Regions from separate parts of the Streptomyces sp. NPDC093065 genome, predicted to be linked through region 2. Evidence: riboswitches for the same ligand, from Rfam matches in the RefSeq annotation. Region 2 holds a riboswitch; the other holds the start of a gene.
What was found. Region 2 has a riboswitch for cobalamin ahead of ACIQFU_RS18065 (CbtB-domain containing protein). Riboswitches for the same ligand answer to the same signal wherever they lie in the genome.
Positions count from the first base shown of each region.

Region 1: linked by a shared signal. The riboswitch ahead of ACIQFU_RS07015 (iron chelate uptake ABC transporter family permease subunit) and the one ahead of ACIQFU_RS18065 (CbtB-domain containing protein) in region 2 are both predicted to bind cobalamin.

Region 1 is NZ_JBIVPJ010000003.1:227,522-250,720, forward strand. It holds gene ACIQFU_RS06955 (gas vesicle structural protein GvpA) at 1-213, opposite strand, end outside; gene ACIQFU_RS06960 (gas vesicle protein) at 250-567, opposite strand; gene ACIQFU_RS06965 (class I SAM-dependent methyltransferase) at 611-1,264, opposite strand; gene ACIQFU_RS06970 (SDR family NAD(P)-dependent oxidoreductase) at 1,365-2,162, opposite strand; gene ACIQFU_RS06975 (TetR/AcrR family transcriptional regulator) at 2,260-2,844, opposite strand; gene ACIQFU_RS06980 (zinc-binding dehydrogenase) at 2,959-3,972, shown strand; gene ACIQFU_RS06985 (DUF1996 domain-containing protein) at 4,168-6,192, shown strand; gene ACIQFU_RS06990 (lytic polysaccharide monooxygenase) at 6,431-7,120, shown strand; gene ACIQFU_RS06995 (TerD family protein) at 7,311-7,886, opposite strand; gene ACIQFU_RS07000 (BlaI/MecI/CopY family transcriptional regulator) at 7,986-8,414, shown strand; gene ACIQFU_RS07005 (M56 family metallopeptidase) at 8,421-9,353, shown strand; gene ACIQFU_RS07010 (fasciclin domain-containing protein) at 9,668-10,327, shown strand; cobalamin riboswitch at 10,388-10,574, shown strand; partial or broken gene ACIQFU_RS07015 (iron chelate uptake ABC transporter family permease subunit) at 10,609-11,084, shown strand; gene ACIQFU_RS07020 (flavodoxin family protein) at 11,101-11,556, opposite strand; gene ACIQFU_RS07025 (alpha/beta fold hydrolase) at 11,601-12,347, opposite strand; gene ACIQFU_RS07030 (NAD(P)/FAD-dependent oxidoreductase) at 12,524-13,807, shown strand; gene ACIQFU_RS07035 (DUF1365 domain-containing protein) at 13,804-14,547, shown strand; gene ACIQFU_RS07040 (class I SAM-dependent methyltransferase) at 14,544-15,866, shown strand; gene ACIQFU_RS07045 (DUF1295 domain-containing protein) at 15,863-16,678, shown strand; gene ACIQFU_RS07050 (anti-sigma factor domain-containing protein) at 16,723-17,475, opposite strand; gene ACIQFU_RS07055 (sigma-70 family RNA polymerase sigma factor) at 17,475-18,059, opposite strand; gene ACIQFU_RS07060 (GNAT family N-acetyltransferase) at 18,368-18,910, shown strand; gene ACIQFU_RS07065 (LacI family DNA-binding transcriptional regulator) at 19,073-20,179, shown strand; gene ACIQFU_RS07070 (FAD-dependent oxidoreductase) at 20,232-21,830, shown strand; gene ACIQFU_RS07075 (hydantoinase/oxoprolinase family protein) at 21,932-23,199, shown strand, end outside.
Region 2 is NZ_JBIVPJ010000009.1:149,107-155,347, reverse strand. It holds gene ACIQFU_RS18070 (CbtA family protein) at 41-913, opposite strand; gene ACIQFU_RS18065 (CbtB-domain containing protein) at 939-1,160, opposite strand; cobalamin riboswitch at 1,199-1,347, opposite strand; gene ACIQFU_RS18060 (enoyl-CoA hydratase) at 1,438-2,220, opposite strand; gene mmsB (3-hydroxyisobutyrate dehydrogenase) at 2,217-3,113, opposite strand; gene ACIQFU_RS18050 (enoyl-CoA hydratase/isomerase family protein) at 3,110-4,183, opposite strand; gene ACIQFU_RS18045 (acyl-CoA dehydrogenase family protein) at 4,180-5,328, opposite strand; gene ACIQFU_RS18040 (CoA-acylating methylmalonate-semialdehyde dehydrogenase) at 5,337-6,241, opposite strand, start outside.

The sequences.
Region 1 (23,199 bases), on a different contig from region 2:
CAGGTCCAGCCGGTTGCAGGCCTCGGCGAAGCGCAGATAGGTGTCGACGCTCGCGACCACGATGCGCGCGTCCACCTTGAGGATCTCGATGCCGACCAGGGAGACGCGCACGAAGACGTCGATGACCATGCCGCGGTCGAGGATGAGTTCGAGGACGTCGTAGAGGGTTCCGGCGCGGGGCGCGCAGACGACCTCGTCGTCGTAGGTGATCATGCGGTGGTCCTTCCGGGCGCGGGCCTCGCGGCCCGCTCACTGGTCCTGGGCACCGCGCCGGTAGCGCGCGATCCTGCGGTACTGGATCAGGTCGCCCGCCGGGTCCAGCTCGACCTCGTAGGTGGCGAGCAGACTGGTGGTGTCGGGGATGCGTGCCACCTCCAGCACGTCCACGTCGACGATCCAGCCGCCGTCCTCGCCCCGGCACACCGCGGAGACCCCTTCGAGGTGGTGCCGGATCAGCTCGGACAGGGCGTCGGCGGCGTGCCGGGCGGCGTCGCGCGCGTCCCGCACGCCACGTTCGCGGGTGGCCGTGGAAGTGGAGCGGCGCCGTCGCTCGCCAGGTTCTGTCATGCTGCCCACTCTGACCGCGGGACCCCGGTCCGCGCGTGCGCAGTTACCCCATCCGGGGCTGGCCCGTGCGCCGGCAGTGCAGGAAGAGGTGCGGCTCCGGCCGGGCGTCCGGGTGGGCCGGGGTGAACATCGACGCCTCCTCGGCCAGCACCTCCAGGCCCGCGTCCTCGGCCAGGGCGACCAGTTCCTGCGCGGGGAAGCTGGTCACACGCACCGGCTGGCCCATGAAGGCGGCGTCGACGCCCTCCACGTCGAGCGGCACGGTGGCCAGCACCAGGTAACCCTCCGGCCTCAGCAGCCGCACAAGACGCCGTACGAGATCCGTCTGCTCCCGCCGGTCCAGCTGGAGCAGCGAGAAGTACACGCAGACGGCGTCGAACGAGCCGTCCTCCAGCGGTACGTCACGGACGTCCGCGCACCGGAAGGTGGCGGCGGGCACCTGCCTCGCGGCCAGCTCCACCATGACGGGGGAGACGTCGATGCCCAGCACCTCGTGCCCTGCGTCCGCGAGGGTCTCGGCGGTGGGCCGGCCGGTCCCGCTGCCCACGTCCAGCACCCGGCTGCCCGGCGCGAGCCGCGCCAGCAGCCACTCCAGCGAGTGGCGGTGCTCCCTCGACCCGGCGAACGCCTTCTCGTACTCGGCGCCCAGCGCGTCGAACGCGGCGGCGGCCCGCGGGCGGTCCTGGTCGTCGGTCACGGCGGTCCCTTCGGTGCGGCGAGCCGGTGCCCCGGGCATCGTTCCACCGGGAACGAGCCCCCGGCAAGGGGCCCTTCGGACGAGGGGTCCCACGCCGGGACTAGCTGTCGTCGTCCTCCGCGGTCCCCGGCTCGGCCATCCGGCGGTGCACGGCGGCCTTGACGCGGTCCGGCAGCACCTTGTCCGCCACTCCCTGCGCCTTGGTCTTCGCCGAGCCGGTGACCAGCTTCCCGCGGCCCTTCATGACGGCGTCGAACGCCTGCCGGGCGACCTGCGCCGGGTCGTCCTTCGGCATGGTGCCGACCTTGGTGTCCTCCATGCCCGCCCGGCGGAAGAAGTCGGTCTCCGTCGGCCCCGGCATGAAGGAGGTGACCGTGACGCCGGTGTCTCCGACCTCCTCCTGGAGAGCCTGGGCGAAGGACTGGACGAACGACTTCGACGCGTTGTAGACGGACTGGAAGGAGCCCGGCATCGTCGCCGCGACCGAGGACGTGAACATGAGCCGCCCGACCCCACGTGCCACCATGTCGCGCACGAGGGGCTTGGCGAGCCGCACGGTCGACGTCACGTTGAGGTCGATGACGGACTGGTCGTCAACGAGGTCGGTGTCGACGAAGGCGCCGCCCTGCCCCACCCCGGCGTTGAGTGCCGCCACGTCCACCGCGAGCCCGCTCAGGGCGGCGACCAGCTGGTCCACGCCCTCGGGGTTCCTGAGGTCCGCGCGTACGGCCCGTACCTCCACGCCGGTCTCCCGCAGCCGCCGGGCGGCGTGCTCCAGCCGTTCGTCCTCGGCGTTGACCACGAGGTCGTGGCCGTGCTCCGCGAACAGCGCCGCGAGTTCGTACCCGATACCGCTGGAGGCCCCAGTGACCAGGGCGAGCGGCCTGCTGCCGTCCATGGCTCCTCCGTCCTCGGCGCACCCGCGCCCCTGACGTCCGCCGGGTGCCCCGATCCGGGCCTTCGCACCCTCACGGACCGGCACCCGGCCGCACCGCTCACCGCGGACGGGCCCCGTCCAGCGCCAGGTCCACCAGCCCCCGTACGAGTACGTCGGCCGGCGGTGCCCCGCCGAGCAGCACCCGCGTGAACAGCGGACCGCTGACCGCCTCGATCAGCAGCCCGGGATCGGTGTCCGCGGCCAGCTCGCCCCGCTCGGCGCCGCGCCGGACCATCACCACGGCGCGGTCCAGACGCTCGCTCCAGTAAGGGCCGCGCCGGTCCTCCAGGGTGTCGTCGTGCTCGACGCTCAGCCGCAGCAGTGCCCGGCCCTGCGGGGTGGCGAGGAGCCGCGCCAGGGCGGAGAAGAACGCCAGCAGGTCGTCCCGGACCCGCCCGGTGTCCGGGACCGGCAGCGCGGCGTCCAGTTCTGTGGTCAGCGCGTCCAGGATCAGGTTCTCGCGGGTGCCCCAGCGCCGGTACACGGAGGTCTCGTGCACCCCGGCCGCCCGGGCCACGGCGCCGACCGTCGCGCCCGCCAGGCCCTGGCTCGACAGCAGCTCCACCGTGGCCGCCAGCACGGCCTGCCGCATCCGCTCCCCGCGGCGGCGCAAGGGTGGGGCGGCGGGTTCCGGTGAGCTCATCGGACCAGCGTAAAGCAAGTGGCCCTGCGTTGGGTGTACGGTTAACGCAAGTCGACCTGCGATGGTCCGCTGTGGACCGTCCCGAGGCCGCCGCCGCACCGAGGAGGTCCCGCCATGGCGCAGATGCTCGCCGCCCGCCTGCACGTCCCGAGCCGCACCCTGCGGCTCGAAGAGGTGCCCCGTCCGCAGCCGGGCCCCGGGGAGGTGCTGGTCAAGGTCGAGGCGGCCGGGGTGTGCCTGTCCGACGTGCACCTCGTCGACGGCACCCTCACCCCGCTGCTCCTCCAGGGAGACACGGTCACCCTCGGCCACGAGGTCTCCGGCACCGTCGCCGAGACCGGTGCGGGCGTCACCGCGTGGTCGCCGGGACAGCGGGTCGTGCTGCACGCCGGCGAGGCGCGGGACGGGGCCGTGTACACCCGCGGCGTCGACTACGACGGCGGCTGGGCCGAGTACGCCCTCTCCGCCGCCGACGCGATGACGCCGCTGCCCGACGCCATCCCCTTCGAACAGGGCGCGATCATCCCGGACGCGGTGTCCACCCCGTGGGGCGCGATCACCGAGACCGGCCAGGTCCGGCCCGCCGAGGCGGTCGGCGTATGGGGCGTCGGCGGCCTCGGCGTCCACGCCGTGCAGCTGCTCCGGGCGATCGGCGCCTGCCCCGTCGTGGCCGTCGACCCCAACCCCGTCGCCCGCGAACGCGCCCTGGCCGCCGGTGCCGACCTGGCCCTGGACTCCGCCGACCCCGAGCTGCGCCGGACGGTCCGGGCGGCGACCGGGAGTCTCGGGCTCGCCGCCGCCTTCGACTTCGCGGGTGTGCCGGCCGTGCGGGAGCAGGCGGTCTCCGTCCTCGCGCCCAAGGGGCGGCTGGTCCTGGTGGGTCTGACCGACAAGCCGCTCACCGTCACGGACGGGACCCGTTTCAGCTACCTCCAGCAGCGCGTCCTCGGCCACTACGGCTCCGACATGCCGGTGGCCCTGCCCCAGCTCCTGCGGCTGATCCAGGGCGGCCGCCTCGACTTCTCCGGTTCCGTCAGCGGGGTGCTGCCACTCGCCGAGGCCGCCGAGGCGGTCGCCCGGCTCGAGAAGAAGCAGGGCGACCCGATCCGGCTGGTGCTGCGCCCGTGAGGTGAGGGAAACCTGAGAATTCCAGCGGCGGTTGAACGCTCCGGCCCCCGGTTCCGTATGGAGCCGGGGGCATTTCATGTCCAGTCCGTCACGACACAGGAGCACGCCTTGGGACACAACAGGCGCAGACGCCCGACCGGGGCGCGGCGCGCGACCTTCGGAGCGGTCGCGCTGATACTGGGGGGCAGCGGCCTGGTGGCCGTCAACGTCTTCGCCTCCGCGACCGAGTCCGGCAACGCCGCGGTTCCCCTGGGCAGTTCCGGTGTCGCCGCCACCGTCGACTGCCCCGACCTGACCGAGCGGCTCACGGCCGTCCCGGAGCAGGCCAGGCCGGAGGTCGACAAGCAACTCGCCCAGCTCGACGAGCAGATCGCCGCCGCGTACGGCGGGCTCCAGGAAGCCGCCCGCACCGCGGACGACGGCACCGTCGACGAGGCCGCGATCCTGGACCCGCTGAAGAAGGAGCGCGCGGCGACCATCGAACGCATCGCCGCCGCCGTCGGCCGGGCCGGTGACCGCCCCGAGGGCCTGGACACCCTGGCCCAGTGCACCCTGCGCCGTACAGAGATCGCGTCGACGGACGCGGGCAGCGGCAGCCCGGACGAGCAGGGCCAGGGGCAGGAGCAGGGCCAGGGCCAGGAGGACGGCAAGGGCGAAGCGTCCGGTGACGAGCAGCAGCCCGGCAACGGCGGACAGGCCGGCAACGGCCCCGTGGCCGCGGACTACGCCGACATCAAGTCCGTCCAGCCCGCCGTCGAGCGGGCGGGCCGCAAGAAGAACGCCTCGACCGGCTCCTTCGCCACCAGCTGCGGTGTCAACGCCGAGGGCCTGTTCAACTCGGACAACCTGATCGCCGCCCCCGGCGTCGGCAACGGAGCCCACCACTTCCACGACTACGTCGGCAACCAGGGCAACAGCGCCTTCGCCAGCGACGACGACCTGGCCGCCGCCGGCACCAGCTGCGCCGACCAGGGCGACAAGTCCTCGTACTACTGGCCGGTGCTCCGCCTCCAGAACGGCACCGCCGAGCAGGACGCCGAGTCGCCGGGCGGCGGCATCGAGGGCAACGCGGGCGAGATCGTGACGCCGGCGGAGGTCACCCTGACGTTCGAGGGCAACGAGCGCGGCAAGGTCACGGACATGCCGCGGCTGCTGCGCATCATCACCGGCGACGCCAAGGCGTTCGTCAACGGCGACACCAACGCGAACGCCTCTTGGAGCTGCACCGGCTTCGAGGACCGGCAGCTGAAGGACAAGTACCCGCTCTGCCCCTCGGGCAGCGACGTGGTGCGCACCTTCACCTTCCAGAGCTGCTGGGACGGCCGCAACATCGACAGCGCCAACCACCGCACCCACATGGCCTTCGCCGCCGCCGACGGCAGCTGCCCGGAGGGGTTCCGGCCCGTTCCGCGACTGGTGCAGCGGGTCGTGTACGACGTGGCAGCGCCGAGCCTGGCGGACGGGGGCAGGACCGTCCCGCTCTTCGCCGTGGACTCCTTCCCCGAGCAGCTGCACAAGCCGGTCACCGACCACAGCGACTTCATCAACGTCTTCGACGAGGACCTGATGCGCGAGATGGTCGAGTGCATCAACTCCGGCCGCGAGTGCGGTGCGGACACGCCCCCCGGGTCCCAGCCGGGCGAGGGTGAGGAGCAGCCGGGCGACGGCGACGGCCAGACCGCCGAGCCCCCGGCCGAGCAGACCGCCACGGCCTCCGCACCCGCGGACACCGGCCAGGACGACCAGGCGGGCGGAGCGGACGACGGAAAGGACGACGGGAAGGGGGACGGGAAGGCCCCCGGCCAGAACGACGGCCAGAACGACGGCCAGAACGACGGCCAGAACGACGGCCAGAACGACGGCCAGAACGACGGCCAGAACGACGGCCAGAACGACGGCCGACCTGGCGGTGCCGAGACCGCACCCCCGGCCACCCGGACCCAGGACGCCGGTGCCTCCGCGAGTGCCGAGCCCAGGGCCGCGACGACACCGGCGGACACCCCGGGCGACGTGAGCAGCGCCGTGGCCGCACCCGGAAAGACCCAGAACACCGGCAACGGTGGCAACGGCGGCGGTGCCGGGTCGGCCCCCGAGCCGCAGGCGCAGGGCGGGCTCGCCGAGACGGGCTCCGGTCTCGGGCTGTGGCCCGCTGCGGTCGGCGGCGTGCTCTTCGCCGGCGGGTGTGTCCTGCTGGTCCGCTCCAGGCGACGCGTGCTGTGACGGCTGCGGCAGCGGCATGACGACGGGTGGGCGGGGCATTCCCCCGCCCACCCGCCGGGCCGAGACGCATCGAACGCGTCGAAGGTGTCGAACACGCCACCGCGCCGCGGGAACTGGCTCATTCGGGGTGTTGTCAATCTCTTTACCCGGGCGCAGCCTGGTCTGCGAAACGTCTTGGGAGCGCTCCCACTAGTGCTCGCCAGGTCCCGCACCGTCCCCCCACGTGAAAGAAGGACCCATGACTTGTCATGATCGCGTCAATAAGGTCATGCCTGCCGGAAGAGCCCGACGGGTGACGACCCTCGCCCTCAGCACCCTGACCGCGGCCCTGCTCACCCTGATCCCCTGGAGCGGCACCGCCGTCGCCCACGGTTCGGTCGTCGACCCCGCCTCCCGCAACTACGGCTGCTGGGAGCGCTGGGGCGACGACTTCCAGAACCCGGCCATGGCCGACGAGGACCCGATGTGCTGGCAGGCGTGGCAGGACGACCCCAACGCCATGTGGAACTGGAACGGCCTCTACCGCAACGGCTCGGCCGGGAACTTCGAAGCCGTCGTTCCCGACGGGCAGCTCTGCAGCGGCGGCCGGACCGAGAGCGGCCGCTACAACTCCCTCGACGCCGTGGGGCCCTGGCAGACCACGGACGTCACCGACGACTTCACCGTCAAGCTCTACGACCAGGCCAGCCACGGCGCCGACTACTTCCTGGTCTACGTCACCAAGCAGGGCTTCGACCCCGCCACGCAGGCCCTGACCTGGGGAGACCTCCAGCAGGTCGCGCGTACGGGCAGCTACGGGCCCAGCCAGAACTACGAGATCCCGGTGAGTACCTCGGGGCTGAGCGGCCGGCACGTCGTCTACACGATCTGGCAGGCGTCCCACATGGACCAGACGTACTTCCTGTGCAGCGACGTCGACTTCGGCTGACCCGCCCCGTCCCCGTCCCCCACCCCCGCCGGGCGCACCGCGTCCGGCGGGGACACCGGTCGGGACACGGCCGGTGCGACCGTGGGCCGAAGCGCTCCGCGACCATCCCCGGGTGCGGTATACGTCCCCTCATGGACTACTGCGACCTGGGTGGTGCTGCGCCACGGACCACTGACCCTTCGGGGCCGTGTCAGACGTTGACGCCGAAGTCCGCGGCGATGCCCGCCAGCCCCGAGGCGTAGCCCTGCCCGACCGCGCGGAACTTCCACTCGGCCCCGTGCCGGTACAGCTCGCCGAAGACCATCGCGGTCTCGGTCGAGGCGTCCTCGGACAGGTCGTAGCGGGCGATCTCCTGGCTGTTCGCCTGGTTGACGACCCGGATGAAGGCGTTGCGGACCTGGCCGAAGCTCTGGCCGCGGTTCTCCGCGTCGTGGATGGAGACCGGGAAGACGATCCGGTCCACCTCGGCCGGGACCGCGGCGAGGTTCACCTTGACCGCCTCGTCGTCGCCCTCGCCCTCACCGGTGAGGTTGTCACCGGTGTGCTCGACCGAGCCGTCCGGGCTGGTGAGGTTGTTGTAGAAGACGAAGTGCCCGTCCGAGAGCACCTTGCCCGACGCGTCGAGGAGCAGCGCGGAGGCGTCGAGGTCGTAGTCGGTGCCGGTCGTGGTGCGCACGTCCCAGCCCAGACCGACCAGCACGGCGGTCAGGCCGGGCGCCTCCTTGCTGAGCGAGACGTTGCCGCCCTTGGCCAGGGAAACTCCCACTGCGTTCTCCTTCGTCGAGTTCGTCGAGTTCGTCGTGATCGTCGCGTTCCGTGTTCCTGGGTTCAATCTACAACACTGTAGAAGAAGGCCTTCTATACGATGTCGCCTCGGAAGACGATCGGCGGCGGAAGGAGGCGGGCGGTGACGGATGACCGGCGTCCGCGGCGACGGGGCCAGGGTGAGCTGGAGGCACTGGTGCTGTCCGCGCTGCGCGAGGCGGACCGGCCGGCGACGGCCGGCTGGGTGCAGGAGCGCCTCGGCGGCGACCTCGCCTACACCACGGTGATCACGATTCTGAGCCGCCTGCTCGAGAAGGGCGCCGTCAGCCGAGAGCGCGCCGGCCGGTCCTTCGCCTGGACGCCCGCCTCGGACCAGGCCGGACTGGCCGCCCGGAAGATGCGCAAGGTCCTGGACGCCGAGAGCGACCGGGAAGCGGTGCTGGCCAGCTTCGTCACGGGCCTCGACCCGGACGACGAACGGCTGCTGCGCGAACTGCTGGGGCACGCGCGTGCCGCGGAGGACGGCTGACACCGCATGGGGGTCTTCGTCTTCCTGCCACTGGTCCTGCCGCTGACGGCGTGGCCGATCGCCAGGCTGGCCGAGCAGCACCTGCACCCGCGCACCGCGACCAGGCTGCTCACCGTCGTCGCCGCCGTGATGGCCCTGTGCAGCACCCTGTGCCTGGCCCTGGTGATGGTGGTCGGCACCGCCCAACTCCCGGGAAACCCGCTGCCCGACGCCTGGTCGGACCCCGAGGTGCGGGCGGCGGTGCCCTACGACGAGGTCGTCGGCAAGGCCGCGATCCCCGCGCTCTGCGCGGTCGTTGCGGCCTCGGTGCGGGCCCTGTGGCGGCACGGCAGGGTGCGCCGCCGCGCCCACCGCGCACTGGCCGGGCTGCCGGGCACCGGGGTCGCCGTACTGCCGGACGACGTGCCCTACGCCTACGCGCTGCCCGGCGGACGACGGGAGCGTGTGGTGGTGAGCACGGCGCTGCTCGACTGCCTCGAAGCGGGGGAGAGGCGCGCCCTGTTCGCCCATGAGCGGGCCCATCTCGCCGCCCGGCACCACCGCTTCCTGCTCGCCGTCCGGCTCGCCGCGCTGGCCAACCCGTTCCTGCGCCCCCTGCGCACGGCCGTGTCCTACACGGCGGAGCGGTGGGCGGACGAGGCGGCCGCACGGACGGTCGGCGACCGCCGCGCGGTGGCGACCGCGATCGGCAAGGCGGCCCTCGTCTCCCGCGGCACCCCCGTCGCCACCCTCGCCGGTCTTGCGGCGCCCGGCCCGGTGCCCCGCCGGGTGGCCGCCCTGCTGGGTCCCGCCCCGGCCGTGCGCACCTGGCCCCCGGTGTTCACGTCCGTGGGGCTGGCGGCGTGGGCCGCGGCCGCCGGGACCGCCGTCTCGGCGATGTCGTCCGCGAACGCCGCCGTCACCATGTTCCTCATCCTGCGGGCCTCGACGCCGTTCTGAGGGTCTCTCACTCCCCGTCTCTCACTCCCTGTGGCGTCTTCGGGAAATCCCCAGGTCACAGGTGCTCTCCTGAAACTTCCTCACTCGATCGGGTGAGGAACCAATCCGGACCGGGGCCTGCTCCGGATTCCCCGTGTGAGGGAAGAACCGAGACCGTGCCGACCGCGAACCGGCGGCTGACCCCGGATCCGGGTCGGCCGGCCGCCACGTAACGGCACCGCCTGCTCGGCGGCCCGCCGCACACCACTTCAGCTCCGCACCACGACTCCGCACCGACGCAGCCTTCGAGCTGCCCGTTTTCAGGGAGATTTTCCATGAACGCCCGCATTCGCCGCTCCGCCGTCGCCGTTGTCGCGGCCGCCGTCCTGCCCCTGTCCCTGGCCGCCTGTTCCGACGACGGCGACAGCGGCTCCTCGGACTCCGCGCAGGCCTCCACCTCGGCCCCCGCGGCGGGCGACGACCAGTCGGCCGACACCTCCGGCGGCATGGCGGACTCCGACGAGCCCTTCGGCCCGGCCTGCTCCACGGTGCCGAAGGAGGGCGCCGGTTCGTTCGACGGCATGGCAAAGGACCCGGTCGCCACGGCCGCCTCGAACAACCCGGCCCTGTCCACGCTGGTGTCCGCGGTGAAGAAGGCCGGCCTGGTCGACACGCTCAACAACGCCGAGAACATCACGGTGTTCGCGCCGACCAACGACGCCTTCGCCAAGATCCCGAAGGCCGACCTGGACAAGGTCCTCAATGACAAGGCGATGCTGACCGACATCCTGACCTACCACGTGGTGGGTCAGAAGCTCGCCCCCAAGGACCTGGAGAACGGTTCCTTCGACACGCTGCAGAAGTCCAAGCTGACCACCTCGGGATCGGGCGAGTCCTACAAGGTCGACGACTCCGCCCAGGTCGTCTGCGGCAACGTGAAGACCGCCAACGCCAACGTGTACATCATCGACACCGTCCTCATGCCCAAGAGCTGACGCTCGGGCCCGGGGAGCGGGTCGGGCAGTGGCCCGCTCCCCGGGGGCTCGGCGGCCCTGTGGTAGCCGGCGCAGGCCAGTCGAACTCACCTGGTGGGTCAGGGAATCCGGTGCGAATCCGGAACTGACGCGCAGCGGTGAGGGGGACGGGCGGAGCACGGGCCACTGGGCGGCGCAGGCCGTCCGGGAAGGCGTTCCGCCCGGTCGAACCCGAGTCCGAAGACCTGCTGGCACCCGTGCCGCGTGCGGCGCGGGCCGCATCGTACGGACGGGCTTCGCGCATGAGCCCTCGACGCCAGTGGATCCTCCTTGCCCGCCGCACGCCCCTGGCGTGGGCGGCGGCCGGGGTCGTCGCCCTGTGCGCCTCCGTGGCCGTCGCCGTCACCATCGGTCCGGCGGACATCGGCGTCGCCGACGTGTGGTCCGTGATCGCCGCCCATCTCGGCGCCGGCACCGCCGCCGGGGACGTCTCCCCGCTGCGTGACGGGGTCGTCTGGGACCTGCGGCTGCCGCGCACCCTCCTCGCCGCGGTGTGCGGCGCCGGACTCGCCGTGTGCGGGGCCGTGCTCCAGCCCTGCTGCGCAACCCGCTCGCCGACCCCTTCGTGCTGGGCGTCTCTTCGGGCGCCTCGACCGGCGCCGTCCTGGTCGTCGTGCCCGGTGTGGGCGGCGGTGCGCTGTCCGTCCCGGGCGGGGCCTTCGCCGGGGCGGTCTGCTCCTTCGCGCTGGTGCTGCTGCTCAGCCGGCGGTCGCCGGGCCGAAAAGGCCCGGGGATCAGTCCTCCATCAGGCCGGCGGCGAGGGTGGCCCCCAGTTCCCAGCAGGCCCGCAGGTCGGCCTTGCCGGGCTCACCGGCCACGGTCACCGCGGGCGCCGCACGCTGCCAGCCGAGGCCGGTCGCGACCGACTCGATGCCGCGCACCGCGCCGGTGGTGTCGCTGCCCCCGTGGACGTAGTAACCGAAGGGACGGCCACGCGTCTCGTCCAGGCAGGGATAGTAGACCTGGTCGAAGAAGTGCTTGAGCGCACCCGACATGTAGCCCAGGTTGGCCGGAGTGCCGAGCAGGAACCCGTCGGCCTCCAGCACGTCGACGGCCGTGGCCGCCAGGGCCGCCCGCCGGACCACCCTCACCCCCTCGATCTCGGGCGCGCTCGCCCCGGACACGACGGACTCCAGCATCGCCTGGCAGTTGGGCGACGGCGTGTGATGCACGATCAGCAAAGTGGCCACACCGGCAGCCTGCCGCCCGGCACCCTCCGACCGCAAACGGGACACTACGGCAGCCGGGAGGTCCGCCTTGGCCGACGCCCTGCTCGCACCGGCGGCCCGGCCGCGAAGGCCCGGTCGAACTGCTCGGAAGGTGCCGCTTTCGGCGCGATCAGGTGGGCGACGGCAGCGGTCGCGGTGCGGTGCCAGCGGGCGTGGTGGCGGAGCATGGCGTGGTCGCCGTCCGCCATGAGCAGCATGCCCGCCCGGGCCCCGGCCGCGCGGGCCCGGGAGACGTACGCGACGGACTCGGCGGGGTCCGTGACGCGGTCGCGGTCGCCGTGCAGAAGGAGCACGTCCCGGCCGCGCAGCTGGGCGACGGGCTCGCCCGGCGGGCACCAGGGCGCCAGGGCCACCACGCCGCGTACCCCGTCGGCGTCCGCCGCGCGCAGGGCCGCCCGGCCGCCCATGGAGTGGCCGAGCAGGACCACCGGCACGTCACCGACGAGGCCGTGCAGCTCCTCAAGGGCGCGTCGGGTGTCCCGCAGCGGCTCCGCGGCGCCCCCGTTCCAGCCGCGGCTGCGGTAACGAACCCGGGCGAGGAGCACGTCGTCGTGGCCGGAGACCGCCGCCAGCGACCGCAGGAACGGGTGCATCCGCAGCGCCGCGAGCTGCCAGGGCCGTGCCGCGCTGCGGCTCCGGGCCCGGCCGCCGTGCAGTACCAGCACGGCGGCCCGCGTCCGGTGCGGCCGTCGCCGCACCCGCAGCGCGCCCTCCGTCGACGGATCGTGCTCGACGCCCATGCCCATGCTCATGCCCGTCCTCTTCCCTTCCGCTGCCTTGTTCTCCCCGGGCCCCGCCCGTCCCAGGTGATCCGTTGCCGGGCCGCCCCCGGACTGGTGGCGGTCCGCAACCCGCTCCAATCCGCACGCCCCCCGGCTCCGGATTACCCACGCAAGCGTTGATCACAGTGGGGTGGAGGAGCAGCGAAATGCCGCGAGCAGCAGGGGAGGCCGCACGTCGCACCGCCGTCGTCGGCAGCGGAGTGGCGGGCCTGACCGCCGCGTACGTACTGGGCCGCGCGCATCGCGTCACCCTCTACGAAGCCGACGACCGCCTCGGCGGGCACGCCCACACCCACGACCTGACGGCCCCCGACGGCCGCGTCCACCGGGTCGACTCGGGGTTCATCGTGCACAACCGCCGCACCTACCCGAACCTGCTGCGCCTCTTCGACGAACTCGGGGTGGCCACGCAGGAGTCGGAGATGAGCATGTCGGTGCGGTGCGAGGGCTGCGGTCTCGAGTACGCCGGCGCCCGCGGCCCCGCCGGACTGCTCGCCCGCCCGCGCAACGCCCTGCACGTCCCCTACCTGCGCCTGCTCGCGCAGGTGCCCCGGTTCCACCGCGCCGCCCGCAGGCTGCTCGACGGCGGTGCGGCCGACCGGGCCCCGACGCTCGGCGAGTTCCTGGACCGCGAGGGCTTCTCGCCGTACTTCCGCGCCCACTTCATGACGCCCGTGGTCTCCGCCGTCTGGTCCTGCGACGCCGCCACCGCCCTGCGCTACCCGGCCGCCTACCTGTTCCGCTTCCTGCACCACCACGGCATGCTCGCCGTTGGCGGCTCCCCGGTGTGGCGCACGGTCACCGGCGGCTCCCGCTCCTACGTCGACCGCATCGCCGAGCGGCTGCCCGACGTGCGCACCGGCGCCCCGGTCCGCTCGGTGACCCGGCACGCGGACGGCGTGGACGTCACCGCGGCCGACGGCACCACCGACACCTACGACCACCTCGTCGTCGCCGTCCACCCGGACCGGGCACTGGAGTTGCTGGCCGACCCGACGCCCGACGAGAAGGAGGTACTCGGCGCCTTCCGGTACTCCCGCAACGCCACCCTCCTCCACACCGACACCGCGCTGCTGCCGCGCTCGCGCGGAGCCCGGTCCTCCTGGAACTACCTCATGCCGGCCTGTGACGCCGGCGCCGACCGGGTCCGGGTCAGCTACGACATGAACCGGCTGCAGCGCCTCGACGCCGCCGACACCTACGTCGTCACGCTCGGCGGCGGGGACCGCGTCGACCCCGGCCGGGTACTGGCCCGGATGACCTACGAACACCCCGTCTACACCCCCGAGTCGGTCGCCGCCCAGCGGCGCCTGCCCGAACTGCGCACCCCGGTCACGGCCTACGCCGGTGCCTACCACGGCTGGGGCTTCCACGAGGACGGCTGCCGCTCGGGGGTCCAGGCCGCCGCGTCCCTCGGAGTGACCTGGTGACCCCGGCCCCGACAGCACGTCCCGGTCTCTACCCGTGCGAGATCGGGCACGTACGCCTCGACCCGGTCCGGTACACGCTGCGCCACCGCACCTACATGTGGCTCGTCGACCTCGACCACCTGCCCGGACTTCCGCGCCCGCTGCGCCCGTTGGCCGGCTTCCGTGCCCGCGACCACCTCACCGGCGACGCCCCCTCACTGCGCGCGGGCCTGGAGCGCTTCCTCGCCACCCGCGGCGTCGACCTGGAGGGCGGCCGGGTGCTGATGCTCACGCACGCCCGCGTCCTCGGACACGTCTTCAACCCGCTGACCCTGTACTGGTGTCACGGCCCCGACGGCACCCCGCGCTGCGTGGTCGCCGAGGTGCACAACACCTACGGCGAACGCCACACCTACCTGCTGCACCCCGACGAGGCGGGCGTCGCACACGTGGCCAAGGACTTCTACGTCTCGCCGTTCCTCCCCGTCGACGGCGCCTACCGCATGCGGCTCCCGCTGCCCGCCGACCGCCTCGACCTGACCGTGCGCCTGGACCGCCCCGGCGCCCGGCCGTTCACCGCGACCGTACGGGGCACCCGGCGGGAGGCGACCCCCGCCAACCTCCTGCGGCTCGCGCTGCGGCACCCCTGGTCGACCCTCGCGGTGTCGGCCGGCATCCGCGGGCACGGCATCCGCCTCCACCTGCGCGGCCTGCCCGTCCAGCCGCGCCCGAGTCACCGCACCACGGAGAAAGCGACATGACCGCAACCCACCACCCGAACCCCGCCGCTGCCACACCCGTCCCGTCGGGCAGCGGCACACCGGTCGACCCGCCCCGCCGGCCCGACGTCGCCGCCCCGCCCCGGACCTCGTGGGCCCGCCGCGCCACCGCCGCCGCCGTCGTACGCCGCGCACTGCACCGGCTGCCGCTGCGGGTCCGCTTCGCCGGCGGCGACACCGTCGGGCTCGGCGGTCCGCTGGTCGAGGTCCACGACCCCGACGCCTTCCACGGGCGGATCGGCGCCCAGGGCCTCATCGGCTTCGGCGAGTCCTACATGGCCGGCGAGTGGGACGCCCCCGACCTGGTCGGCGCCCTCACCGTGCTCGCCGCCGACGCGGCCGGCCTGGTCCCCGCCCCGCTCCAGCGGCTGCGCGGCCTGTGGCACCAGCGGCAGCCCGCCGCCCGGCGCAACACGCCCGAGGGCGCGCGGGACAACATCAGCAGCCACTACGACCTGTCCAACGACCTGTTCGCCCTCTTCCTGGACGACACCCTCAGCTACTCCTCGGCCGTATTCCTCGGCTTCCCGGCCCGCCGCGAGTCCCTCGCCGCCGCCCAGCAGCGCAAGATCGACCGACTGCTCGACCTCGCCGGGACCGGCGACGGCACCCGGCTGTTGGAGATCGGCACCGGCTGGGGCGAACTCGCCCTGCGCGCCGCCGCCCGCGGCGCCGACGTCACCTCCCTCACCCTCTCCCGCGAACAGCGCGACCGTGCCCTCGAACGCGCCCGCGAGGCGGGCCTCGCCGACCGGATCCGGGTCGAACTGCGCGACTACCGCGAGGAGAAGGGCACCTACGACGCGATCGTCAGCGTCGAGATGATCGAGGCCGTCGGCGCCGAGTTCTGGCCGGTCTACTTCCGCACCCTCGACGAGCGCCTCGCCCCCGGCGGCCGGGCCGCCCTCCAGGCCATCACCATGCCGCACGACCGCATGCTCGCCGCCCGCCACACCCACACCTGGATCCAGAAGTACGTCTTCCCCGGCGGCCTGATCCCCTCCACCGACGCGATGGAGAGGACGGTCCGCGACCACACCGGCCTGCGCCTCGCCCGCCGCGACGCCTACGGCGCGCACTACGCCGAGACGCTGCGGCTGTGGCGCGAAAGGTTCACCGAGCGCGCCGACGAGGTGGACGCCCTCGGCTTCGACGAGACCTTCCGACGCCTGTGGACCTTCTACCTCGCCTACTCCGAGGCGGGCTTCCGCGCCGCCTATCTCGACGTCCAGCAGTACCTGTTCACCAAGGAGGGCCCCGCCACGCCGGGGGAGCGGTACGAGCGGCCGGACCGCCCGTGAACGGCCTCCCGTGGGGCGCGTTCGCCTCCGGTCTCGGCTGGGCCGCGGCGGCCGCGTTCGCCGTCATGCTGGCCACCTTCGCCGTCGCCGTGCGCAAGGGCGTGCACCGGGTGGTGGACGTGGCCTGGGGCCTCGGCTTCGCCGCCGTCGCCGTCGTCGGCTGCGCGGTCGCGGCGGCGGGCGGGGAGGGCGACGCGGGGCGCCGGGCACTGGTCGGGGTCCCGACCGTCGTATGGGGCGTGCGGCTGGCCGTGCACATCGCCCGGCGCGGCCGGGGCCACGGGGAGGACCCGCGCTACGACGCCATGCTCGGCAAGGCCCGCGGCAACCGGAACCTCTACGCCCTGCGCATGGTCTACCTGCTCCAGGGCGGCCTGGTGTGGCTGGTGTCGCTGCCGGTGCAGGCCGCCTCGTACGCGCCGGGGGCGCCGTCGGTCCTGGCCTGGGCGGGGGCGGCCGTATGGGCGGTGGGGCTGGCCTTCGAGGCCGTGGGGGACGCGCAGCTGGCCCGGTTCAAGGCCGACCCGGCCAACCGGGGGCGCGTCATGGACCGCGGACTGTGGAGCTGGACCCGGCACCCCAACTACTTCGGCGACTTCTGTGTCTGGTGGGGCCTGTACCTGATCGCCTGCGACGCGGGCCCCGCCGCCGCCGCGGTGTCCGTCGTCTCCCCGCTGGTGATGACGTACCTGCTGATCGGCGGCAGCGGGAAACGGCTGCTGGAACGGCACATGGCGGACCGGCCGGGGTGGGCCGAGTACACGGCGCGCACCAGCGGCTTCTTCCCGCTGCCGCCGCGCCGGTCCGTGTAGGGACCGGGTGCGCGGGGTGTGAGGGCCGCGGCCCTCACACCCGGTCAGGCCGGCATGCCCAGCAGTGCGACCGGGTCGGAGGTCGGCTGCTTCGACCCGCCGGCCGGCTCGACCGTGACGCCCACGCCCGCCGCACCGTCGACGGCACCCTCCAGCAGCACCGCCTGACTGGTGCTGCCGGCATCCATCAGACCCGCCGGGCGCATCGTGCCGTGGTCGTCGAACCAGAGCTGGTACACCTTGCCGCTCGGCGGCTCGGCCATGCCCGAGGCCAGGAACACCGCACGGTCCTGCCGCTCCGAGACGACCAGCGTCCCGCTCGCCCCGCCGGCCAGCCGCGCCGTACGGGACTCCGCGTCCGGTGCGGCCAGCACCCCGGCGAGGGTCTCGGCCCGCCGCTCGGCCTGCGCGGCCCGCTCCCCGGCGTCCTGCGCGCGCTCGTACTGCCACACCGCCGTACCGCCGAGGCCCGCAGCCGCGGCCAGGCAGGCGGCCAGCGCCCAGCGGGCCAGTCCGCGCCCGCGGGGCACGACGCGCAGTGCCCTGTCCACGGTGCCGCCGCCCGGCGGGACCTGGCGCACGGTGGTGACGCGGTGCAGCACCCGGTCCTTGAGCGCCGGGGCGGGCACGACGGTCGCGGCCAGCCCCAGCCGGGCCGTCGCGGCGGCGAACTCCCGGGTCTCCTGCTCACAGGAGGCGCAGTGCGGCAGATGGCGTTCGAAAGCGTCCCGCTCGTCGTCGGGCAGGGCGTGCAGGGCGTAGGCGCCCGTCAGGCTGTGCAGGTCCTCGGTGCGCATCACGCGTTCACCCCCAGGCAGTCACGGAGCCGGATGAGACCGTCGCGCAGCCGCGTCTTGACCGTGCCGAGCGGGAGCGCCAGCGCCTCGGCCACCTGCCGGTAGGTCAGGCCGCGGTAGTAGGCGAGGGTCACGGACTGGCGCTGGATGTCGGTCAGGGTGCGCAGACAGCGCCGCACCTGCTCCCGCTCCAGCCGGGTCTCGACCTGCTCGGTCACCTCGTCGTACTCCGGCGTCCGGTCGAGCAGGGCGGCCTTGTGGTCACGGGCCGCGGCCGCCTCCACCGACCGCACCCGGTCCACGGCCCGGCGGTGGGCCAGAGTCAGGATCCAGTTGACCACCGTGCCGCGCTCCGGCCGGTAGCGGGGCGCCGTGCGCCACACCTCCACCAGCACCTCCTGCGCGACCTCCTCCGACTGCGCCCGGTCGCGCAGCACCGCCCGGGCGGCCCCGAGCACGGACCCCGCCACCGCGTCGTACACGGCGGCGAAGGAGTCCTGATCGCCCAGGGCCACCTCCCGGATCAGCTGCTGCAGATCGGGTTGGGACGATGGATTTCTGCCGATGTGTACGGCTTCCTTCACGACGGTTGCTCCAAAGAACGTGCGACGGGCGGGGATGCCCCCGCGTAATCCGGGGCCGCGCGGACCGCGGATTGGTCCCGGGCCCCGGGAAGTCGCGGTGACCCCGCCCGACGCACACCCTCCCACGGGTAGAGTGGCCGCCGTCCGCGTGCGTACCGGGCTCCATGGGAGCGGGAAGAACCGGGAGGTGAGGTCGATGACCGTGCTCGACGCCGTCCTTCGCGGCGCCCGGATCTCCCTCGCGTCCCGAGCGGCGGCCTGACCCCGCATCCCCCGTACGCACACCCGAAAAGGACTCCAGTCCCGTCATGTCTTCGTCTCGTTCCCGCTCTCACTCCCGTCCTCGTTCCTGGGCCACCCGCACCGAGACCGGTGCCGATGCCGAGGTCGTCCGCGACATCGTCCGGGCCGCCTTCCCCACCCCGGACGAGGCTTTCCTCGTCGACGCGCTGCGCGCCGACCCCGGGGCGTGGATCGAGGGCCTGTCCCTCGTCGCCGTGGACGACGCCGACCGCCCGGTCGGCCACGCCCTGCTGACCCGCTGCCACATCGGGGACCGCCCGGCGCTGTGCCTGGCCCCCGTCGCCGTCCGGCCCGAGCACCAGAACACCGGTGCCGGTTCGGCCGCCGTCCGGGCCGCCCTCCGCGCGGCCGAGCGCCTCGGCGAGCACCACGTCGTGGTCCTCGGGCACCCCGAGTACTACCCGCGCTTCGGCTTCACCAGGGCCTCGGCCCACGGCATCGGGCTGACCGTCGACGTCCCGGACGAGGCCCTGATGGCCCTCACCCTGGACGCCGCCCACCCGCTGCCCTCCGGCACCGTCCGCTACGCGGCGCCGTTCGGCATCTGACCCGGCACCCGTGGGGGCTGCGGGAGATCGTCCCGCAGCCCCCACAAGGTTTTCCTCGGCGCAACCCCTTGACCCGCCGCCCGCGGTCCTTCACATTACTGGTTAATGCGCATTAGGTAATGCGCATTAACACTGACGGCGGAGCGACGGAGAGGAGTGGCGGTGGCGAAGGAAGCCGCAGGGCGGGCGAGGCCGGGGAGGGCCCCCGCGCCGGCCGGCCGGCGAGCCCGGCCGAGGCAGGCGGAGGTGGCCGGGCTCGCCGGTGTCTCGCAGGCGACGGTGTCCCTGGTGCTCTCCGGGCGCGACATCGCGACCGGGCGGCCGATCTCGGCGGAGACCCGGGCGAAGGTCCTGGACGCCGCCCGAAGCCTCGGCTACGTACCCGACCCGGCCGCCAGCCGCCTCGCCGCCGCCCGCAACAACCTGGTCGGCGTCTTCAGCTTCACCGCCACCTTCCCGACCGACGTGCGGCACTCGTACTACCCCTTCCTTGTCGGGGTGGAGCAGGAGGCCGCCGCGCAGGGCTACGACCTGGTGCTGTTCACCGGGTCGAGCACCGGGGGAGCGGGGGCGGGCGGAGCCGGCGCCCTCAACCGGGTGCGGCTGGCGGACGGCTGCCTCTTCCTGGGCCGCCACGCCCCCGCGGACGAACTGCGCCGCCTGGTGGCCGACGACTTCCCGGTCGTCCACGTGGGCCGGCGCGACGAGCCGGACGGCCTCGCCTGGGTCGGCGCCGACTACGTCAGCGCCAGCCGCGAGGTCGTCGGCGCCCTCTCCCGGCTCGGTCACCGCCGTGTCCTCCTCGTCCGCGAGGACGACGACGCGCCCGCCTCCACCGACCGCGAACGCGGCTTCCTGGACGGGCTCTCGGCGAGTGGACTGCCCGCCGGACCCGAGGCCGTCTTCCGCTCCGCGGACCCGCGCCGCGACCTCACCGCCGACCGGGTCCGGGCCTGGGCGGCCGACGGCGTCACCGCCTTCGTCGCCGAGGAGACCGACACCGGCGCCGCCTGGCGCGCCCTGCGCGCCGCCGTGGACGACGCGGGCCTGGACTGTCCCGGGGAGGTGTCCCTCGCACTGCTCGGCAGCCCGCCCGCCGACCTCGCGGACGGGCCGGTGCCCATGGGCTTCGACATCCCGCGCCCCGCGCTGGGCGCCGAGGCCGTACGGCTGCTCGCCGCACGCATCGCGGGCGGGCCCGCCGTCGGCACCCTCGTCGCCTGCGCCTTCCGGCCCGGCGCCACCGCGGGCCCCCCGTCCGGCCCCTGAATCCACCGCCCACCACCCACAGAACCGACCGCACCACCTAAGGAGCAGCAGCGTGATACCGGAACCCGACATCCTCGTCGTCGGCGGCGGCCTCGGCGGCGTAGCCGCGGCGCTCGCCGCCTGCCGGGCCGGCCGCAGCGTCGTCCTGACCGAGGAGACGGACTGGATCGGCGGCCAGCTCACCAGCCAGGCCGTACCGCCCGACGAGCACCCGTGGGTCGAACAGTTCGGCACCACCGCCGCCTACCGACGGCTGCGCGAGGGCATCCGCCAGTACTACCGCCAGTGGTACCCGCTGCGCGCCGAGGCCGCCGCCCTGACCGACCTCAACCCGGGCGCCGGCCGGGTCAGCAAGCTCTGCCACGAGCCGCGCGTCGCCCTCGCCGTCCTGGAGGGCATGCTCGCCCCGCACCGGGCGGCCGGCCGGCTCACCGTCCTCACCGAGCACCGTCCGGTGGCCGCCGAGACCGACAACGATGTCGTCCGCGCCGTCACCCTGGAGGACCTCCGCGACGGCACCCGCCGCACCGTCCCCGCCCGCTACGTCCTGGACGCCACCGAGACCGGCGAACTGCTCCACCTCGCCGGCGTCGAGCACGTCAACGGCGCCGAGTCCCGGGCCGAGTTCGACGAACCGCACGCCCCCGACCGGGCCCAGCCGGGCAACCAGCAGGGCATCACCGTCTGCTTCGCCCTCTCCCACCACGAGGGCGAGGACCACACGATCGACCGTCCCGCCGACTACGGCTTCTGGCGCGACTACAAACCCGACTTCTGGCCCGGCCCGCTGCTCGGCTTCGAGGCCCCCGACCCGCGCACCCTCGAACCGGTGCCGCGCACCTTCGTACCCAACCCCGACCTCGACCCGCTCGCCGTCAACGCCGACCAGAGCGCCGACGCGGGCGACAAGGAACTGTGGGGATTCAGGCGCATCCTCGCCCGCAAGCTGCACACCGACGGCGCCTTCGACTCCGACATCACCCTCGTCAACTGGCCGCTGAACGACTACTGGCTGAGGCCCTACATCGGCGAGGAGGCCGAAGCCCTGCGCGAGGCACGCCAGTTGTCCCTGTCGGTGCTGTACTGGCTGCAGACCGAGGCGCCCCGCGCGGACGGCGGCACCGGCTTCCCCGGACTGCGCCCGCGCCCCGACGTGATGGGCACCGCCGACGGCCTCGCCAAGGCGGCCTACGTCCGCGAGTCCCGCCGGATCAAGGCCGTCACCACCGTCACCGAGCACGACGTGGCCATCGACCTGATCGGCCCCTACGGCCGCACCCGTCACCGCGACTCCGTGGGCGTCGGCAACTACCGCATCGACCTGCACCCCTCCACGGGCGGCGACGGCTACGTGGACATCGGCTCCGTGCCCTTCGAGATACCGCTCGGCGCCCTCGTGCCGCGCCGGGTGCGCAACCTGCTCCCGGCCGGCAAGAACCTCGGCACCACCCACATCACCAACGGCTGCTACCGGCTGCACCCGGTGGAGTGGAACATCGGCGAGGTCGCCGGAGCCCTCGCCGCACACTGCCTCGCCGAGGGCGTCGAACCGCACCAGGTGCAGGCCGAGGACAAGAGGTTCGAGGCGTTCGCCGGAGTGCTCGACCGCGACGGCGTACAGCGTCACTGGCCCGACGTCAGGGGCTACTGAACCACCCCGCGCGCGGCGCGAGTTCGGGCGGGGCAGCACCACCTGCCCCGCCCGGTGACCGCCCGCGTGCGGACCGACCCAGCACAAGGAGGTGCCCGGACATGACCACCCACCGCATCCGCGTCGGCATCGACGTGGGCGGAACCTTCACCGACGCCGTGGCGGTCGACGCCACGACGCTCAGGCTCGTGGGCCAGGTGAAGGTCCCCACGAGCCACCATCACGAGGACGGTGTCGCGCACGGCATCGTCGAGGCGCTCGACCGGCTGCTGACGCAGACCGGACACGACCCCGCCGACGTGGCCTTCCTGGCGCACGGCACGACCCAGGCTACCAACGCCCTGCTGGAGGGCGACGTCGCCACCGTCGGCCTGCTCGGCATCGGCACCGGCGGCGGCACGTACTTCACCCGCCGGCTCGCCACCCTCGCCAAGCTCGAACTCACCCCCGGCAAACGGCTGCCGCTGCACTACGCGCACGTGTCCGACCCCGAGGACGCCCCCGCCGTACGGGCCGCCGTCGAACAGCTCACCGCCGCGGGAGCCCAGGCCCTGGTGGCCAGCGAACCCTTCGGCGTCGACCGGCCCGAGGGCGAGGAGGCGGTCGCCGACGCGGCCCGCACCACCGGCCTGCCGACCACCGCCGCGCACGAGATCACCTCCCTGTACGGCCTGCGCAAACGCACCCGCACCGCCGTCGTCAACGCGGCGATCCTGCCGCGCATGCTGGCCACCGCCGACCTCGTCGACGCCTCCATCACCAAGGCGGGCGTCACCGCGCCGCTGATGGTGATGCGCTGCGACGGGGGAGTGATGTCCCTGGACGAGATGCGGCGCAGGCCCCTGCTGACCGTGCTGTCCGGGCCGGCCGCCGGGGTCGCCGGGGCGCTCATGCAGGAACGCGTCAGCGAGGGAGTGTTCCTGGAGACCGGCGGCACCTCGACCGACATCAGCGTCGTCAAGCGCGGCAAGGTCGCCGTGCGGCACGCCGTGCTGCTCGGCCGGACCTCCTACCTCAACGCCCTGGACGTGCGCACCGTCGGCGTCGGCGGCGGCTCCATGGTCCGGGTCGCGGGCGGCCGGGTCACCGGCGCCGGGCCGCGCAGCGCGCACATCGCCGGTCTCCCGTACGCCTGTTACGCCGACCCGGCCGACCTGCGGGACGCGAGGCTGTCCACCATCAGCCCGCTGCCCGGCGACCCCGGCGACTACGCCGTCCTCGACGCGGCCGGCGGCAGGTTCGCCCTCACCATGACCTGCGCCGCCAACGCGCTCGGCCGAGTGCCGGAGGGCGACTTCGCGCACGCCGACCCGGACACCGCCCGCGCCGCGCTGGCGCCGCTCGCCGCCGCGCTCGGCACCGACGTGGA
Region 2 (6,241 bases):
ACCGTCTCGCCTCGCGTGATCCTTCTCGCTGCCGGGTGGATCAGGCCGCGCCCACCGGCTCGGGCTGTCCGGGCACGGGCTTGGCCGCTGCCCGGACGGCCGGGTCGAGCAGTCGCTCGGCCATCGGGCCGAAGGCCAGAGCCACCGTCGTCCACAGCAGGGCCTGGGCGGCGACGGAGTAGAAGCGGAAGGAGAACAGGACGTCCGCCGGGAAGCCCGGGTAGACGATGGTGCCCTTGGAGTTGGTCAGCGGTAGCGGGGTCTCGGTGGCGTGGTGGCCGTAGTGTTGGACGTTGACGGAGAGTTCGCCGAGTTGCGGCAGCAGGGCCATGACGATGCCGATCGCCACGATGTAGGAGCCGGCGCCGAGGAGGGTGGCGTTCCAGTTGCCGAAGCGCGGCTGGAGGCGTTTGCCGAGCCAGACCGCGGCGACAAGGAAGGCGACCGAGCACAGGACCATGGCGAGGTAGAGGTTGCCGCGGTCCTTGATGGTGTCCGTGTGTCCGATCGAGGGCGGGTTGGCCGGGTACTTCAAAAACGGCACGAAGTACATGCCGAGGAAGCCGCCGAGCGCCACCAGCAGGGCCAGGTTGCGGGGACGCAGCTTGCCGACGCGTCCGAGGCAGATGGTGTAGGCGACGGCGAACAGGGCGCCCATCGCGATGCCGAAGAAGACCATGCCGACGCCGATGCCGACGTTGGCCTGGATGGTCCGGCTGAAGATGTCCGGGCCAGCGGCCTCAGGGGTCACTCCGGCGGCCTTGTCGAGAGCCGCCTGGGCGGCGTCGCGTCCGCTCTCGTAGTCGATGGCCTTGGCTATCTGGGGTTCGGCGAAGATCCGGGCGAAGACGAACGCGAGCAGACCGGCGACTGCGCCAGCGATGACGCCGAGCAGGATGAGCTTCTTTTCCATGTTCGGATGTCCCTGCCGGTTCTCGTCAGTGGCAGGGGAAGCCGAGGAAGTGGCGGGCGTCGTGCACGAACTCGTGGACGTGCATGTCCTTGCCGAACACCGAGTAGGCGCCCTGGTCGACGCCGATGAAGTAGTAGACGGCCAGCGCGATCAGCGCTGTTCCGACCAGCCAGAGCACGGCCTTGGTGGCCGGCAGGACGACCGGGGTGGGAAGCGCGGCGGGCGCGGGCGCGGACATGCTGCTCATGGGGTGAGCCTCCTTCGGGGATCGTGCGTCCCTCGGTTCCATGGGGCGTCATGACGGCCAAGTGTCTGACTCCAGCCCCGCGTTCGGCGGGGCTGACACAGTGGCGCGACCGCGCTGGATTCCCACCAGCTTCCTTATGCCGTCACTACACGATGAGCGTACGAACACCCCCGATATGGGATCAATCAAGCGTCGGCCAAGGGAAGGTATGCACGACGGGGATCACGCCGCCGGGCCGGGCCGCGCTTTCCCGGCCTGGCGGCGTGTCCGAGCGGCTTCAGCGGTGCCGAAACTCTGCAGGGCGCTTCTCTGCGAAGGCGCTCATGCCTTCCTTCTGGTCGGCGGTGGCGAACACCGCGTGGAACAGGCGTCGTTCGAAGCGGATGCCTTCGGTGAGGGTGGTCTCGAAGGCCCGGCCGACGGCCTCCTTCGCCATCATCGCGACCGGCAGCGACATGCCCGCCACAGTCTCGGCGACCGCAAGCGCCTCGGCGACCAGTTCGTCGGCGGGCACCACCCGGGAGACGAGCCCGGCCCGCTCCGCCTCCGCCGCGCCCATCGTGCGGCCGGTCAGGCACATCTCCATGGCCTTGGCCTTGCCGACCGCGCGGGTCAGCCGCTGGGAGCCGCCGATGCCGGGGATCACCCCGAGTTTGATCTCGGGCTGGCCGAACACGGCGGTGTCGGCGGCCAGTGCGATGTCACACAGCATCGCGAGCTCGCAGCCCCCGCCCAGCGCGTACCCGGCGACCGCGGCAACCGTCGGCGTGCGCAGTTGCCCGAGCCGGTCCCACGCCGAGAACCAGTCAGCGAGATACATGTCCAGGTAGCCCTGCGGCTGCATCTCCTTGATGTCGGCGCCGGCCGCGAACGCCTTCGCCGAACCGGTGATGACGATGCAGCCGCAGTCCGGGTCCCGGTCGAGGGCCTCGGTGGCGGCGACGACCTCGTTCATCACCTGGAGGTTCAGCGCGTTGAGGGCCTTGGGCCGGTTGAGGATGACGAGGGCGGTGCGGCCCTTGCGCTCGACGAGGATCGTCTCGTACTCGCCGGTGGTCATGCCTGCTCCCCGCTGTGGTCGCGGATGATTCGCACGATGCCGGAGAAGTCCTCCGCGGCACCGACCTGCTCGGCATAGGCGGCGTACAACTCGGCTACTTTCAGACCGAGTTCCGCGTGGACGCCACCAGCGCGGACCGCGTTCGCAGCCAGCCCCAGGTCCTTGGCCATGAGGGACGCGGCGAAGCCGGGCCGGTAGTCGCGGTTGGCGGGGCTGGCCGGGACCGGGCCGGGCACCGGGCAGTTGACGCTCAGCGCCCAGCACTGGCCGGAGGCGGTCGACGCGACGTCGTAGAGGGCCTGGTGGGACAGGCCGAGGCTCTCGCCGAGGACGAACGCCTCGCTCACAGCGATCATCGAGACGCCGAGGATCATGTTGTTGCAGATCTTCGCCGCCTGCCCGGCGCCCGCGCCGCCGCAGTGGACGGCCCGTTTGCCCATCGCGGCCAGGAGGGGTTCGGCCTCGGCGAACTCGGCGTGGCCGCCGCCGGCCATGAAGGTGAGGGTGGCGGCTTCGGCGCCGACGACTCCGCCGGAGACCGGGGCGTCCAGCCCCCGCATCCTCGCCGTCTCGGCGCGTTCGTGGGCGGTGCGGGCGTCGGCGACGTCGATGGTGGAGCAGTCGACGAAGAGGGTGCCGGGGCGGGCCGTGCTGAGGATCGTGTCGTAGAGGTCCAGGACATGGCGGCCCGCGGGCAGCATCGTGATCACGACGTCGGCGCCGGCCACCGCCTCGGCTGCGGATCCGGCGGGTGTGATGCCCGTGCCCGTGGCCTCGCGCAGGGCGGTGGCGTCAAGGTCGAAGCCGTGCACCCGGTGCCCGGCCTTGACGAGGTTGGCGGCCATGGGACCGCCCATGTGTCCCAGTCCGATGAACGCGACGGTCCGGCTCACCAGGCCACCTCCTCGGTGCTGTCGGGGGCGAGGCCGAGTTCGCGTTCGCCCAGCGGGGTGAAGAAGCGGTCGACGCCCGCGTCAGTGACCTCGGCGAGGGTGGGTGGTGACCAGCGCGGATTGCGGTCCTTGTCGATGACCTGGGCGCGGATGCCTTCCACCAGGTCGGGCGTGGTCAGGGCCGCGCAGGAGACGCGGTACTCCTGGTCGAGGACCCTTTCGAGAGATCCGAGGTGCCGGGCGCGCCGCAGGGCGGCCAGGGTGACCTTGAGGGCGGTTGGCGACTTGGCGAGCAGGGTCTCGGCGGCCTCCTTGGCCGCGGGCTCGCCGTGGGCGAGCAGGCGGTCGACGATCTCCTCGACGGTGTCCGCGGCGTAGCAGGAGTCGATCCAGGACCGCTGCCCATCGAGGGCCGCGGGCGGCGCCTGACGCACGTGCCAGGCCAGGACCTCCCGTACGGGGGCGTGCGCGAGGTCCTCGACCAGCTGCGGCAGGTACTCGGACGGGACGAAGTGGTCGGCGAGCCCGCACAGCTGGGCGTCGCCCGCTTGCACCGGGGTTCCGGTCAGGGCCAGGTGGGTGCCGAGCTGGCCGGGTGCGAGGCAGAGCAGGTAGGTGCCGCCCACGTCGGGCACGAAGCCGATACCGGTCTCCGGCATCGCGATGCGTGAGCGCTCGGTGACGATCCGGACGCCGGCATGCGCGGAGACACCGACGCCGCCGCCCATGACGATGCCGTCCATCACCGCGACGTACGGCTTGGGGTAGCGGGCGATCCGGGCGTTGAGGCGGTACTCGTCGCGCCAGAAGGCGGCCGACGCGACACCGTTCGCATCGCGGGCGTCGTCGTGAATGGCGCGGATGTCGCCGCCTGCGCACAGGCCGCGTTCCCCCGCGCCGGTCAGGACGACGGTCTCGACGGCCGGGTCGTGTTCCCAGGCGGTCAGGACCTCGTCGATACGGCGGACCATGGCGTGGGTGAGGGCGTTGAGGGCCCCCGGCCGGTTGAGGGTGAGGTAGCCGGCCCGGCCGGCGGTATGGGTCAGGACGGGTTCGTCGGTGGCGGTCATCCGAACGCCTCCGTCAGGCCGCGGGCCACGATGACGCGCATGATCTCGTTGGTTCCTTCCAGGATCTGGTGGACCCGCAGGTCCCGGACGATTTTCTCGATGCCGTACTCGGCGAGGTAGCCGTAGCCGCCGTGCAGCTGCAGCGCCCTGTCCGCGACCGAGTAGCCGGTGTCGGTGGCGAAGCGCTTGGCCATCGCGCAGAGGCAGGGGGCCTGCGGGTCGCTGCGGTCGAGGGCCTGGGCGGCCTGCTGTACGAGGGCACGGGCGGCAGCCAGTTCCGTGGCCATGTCCGCGAGGCGGAACCGCAGCGCCGGAGCGTCGAGGAGACGCGCTCCGAACGCCTCCCGGTCCGCGAGGTGGGCCAGGCTGCGGTCCAGGGCGCTGCGGGCGCCGCCGAGCGAGCAGGCAGCGATGCCGAGCCGGCCGCCGTTGAGGCCGTTCATCGCGATGCGGAAGCCCTCGCCCTCACCGCCGAGCAGCCGGTCGGCGGGCAGCCGGACGGAGTCCAGGACGACCTGACGGGTGGGCTGCGCGTTCCAGCCCATCTTGCGTTCGTTCGGCCCGAATTCGAGTCCAGCATCGTCCTTGTCGACGACGAACGCGGAGATCCCATCGGGCCCGTCGGCGCCGGTACGGGCCATGACGACGTACAGCTGGGAGGCTCCTGCTCCGGAGATGAACTGCTTGACGCCGTTGAGGATCCAGCCGTCGCCGTCACGGACGGCGCGGGTGGTGAGGGCCGCCGCGTCGGAACCGACGCCGGGTTCGGTGAGGCAGTAGCTGGCGAGGTCCTCCATGGCGCACAGGCGGGGCAGCCACCGCTCGCGCTGGGCGGGATCACCATATTGGTCGATCATCCAGGCGACCATGTTGTGGATGGAGAGGTATCCGGCAATGGACGGGCAGCCGGAGGCGAGGGTCTCGAAGACGAGGACGCCGTCGGACCGGGTCAGCCCCGAACCGCCGTGCTCCTCGCGGACATAGACGCCGCCGAGGCCGAGCCCGGCCGCCTTGCGCAGGACGTCGAGGGGGAAGTGCTTGTCGCGGTCCCAGTCCAGGGCGTGCGGGGCGAGGTGGTCCTGGGCGAAGTCGAGGGTGGTCTCGACGAGGGCCTGCTGGTCCTCGGTGAGCAGAGCGGCAGTCATCGCACCCCTCATCCCATCGTCGGGATCGTGAAGCTCGCGCCCTCCCGAAGCCCTGCGGGCCAGCGCGACGTGACCGTCTTCGTGCGGGTGTAGAAGCGGATGGCGTCGGGGCCGTGCTGGTTGAGGTCGCCGAAGCCGGAGCGCTTCCAGCCTCCGAAGGTGTGGTAGGCGACCGGGACCGGGATGGGCACGTTGACGCCGACCATGCCGGTGTTCACGCGGCGGGTGAAGTCGCGGGCGGTGTCGCCGTCGCGGGTGAAGATCGCGACGCCGTTGCCGTAGGTGTGCTCGCTGGGCAGGCGTAGGGCCTCCTCGTAGTCGGCGGCCCGTACGACGCACAGGACCGGGCCGAAGATCTCCTCCTGGTAGATGCGCATGGCCGGGGTGACCCGGTCGAAGAGGGAGGCTCCGGCGAAGAAGCCGTTCTCGTGCCCGGGGAGTGTGAAGTCCCTGCCGTCGACGACGAGTTCCGCGCCCTCCTCGACGCCGAGGTCGACGTAGGAGCGGACGCGGTCGACGGCGTCCTGGCCGACCAGCGGGCCGAAGTCGGCGTCGGGGTCGTCGCTGCGGCTGATCCTCAGGGTGCCGATGCGCTCCTTCAGCCGGGCCACGAGCGCGTCGCCGGTCTCCTCGCCGACCGGGACAGCTACCGAGACCGCCATGCAGCGCTCGCCCGCCGATCCGTAACCGGCGCCGATCAGGGCGTCGACGGCCTGGTCGAGGTCCGCGTCCGGCATCACGATCATGTGGTTCTTGGCGCCGCCGAAGCACTGGGCACGCTTGCCGTGGGCCGCGGCGGTGGCGTAGACGTGCGCGGCGATCGGGGTGGAGCCGACGAAGCCGAGGGCGGCCACGCGCGGGTCTTCGAGGAGGGTATCGACGGCCTCCCGGCCGCCGTTGACGACGTTGAGGA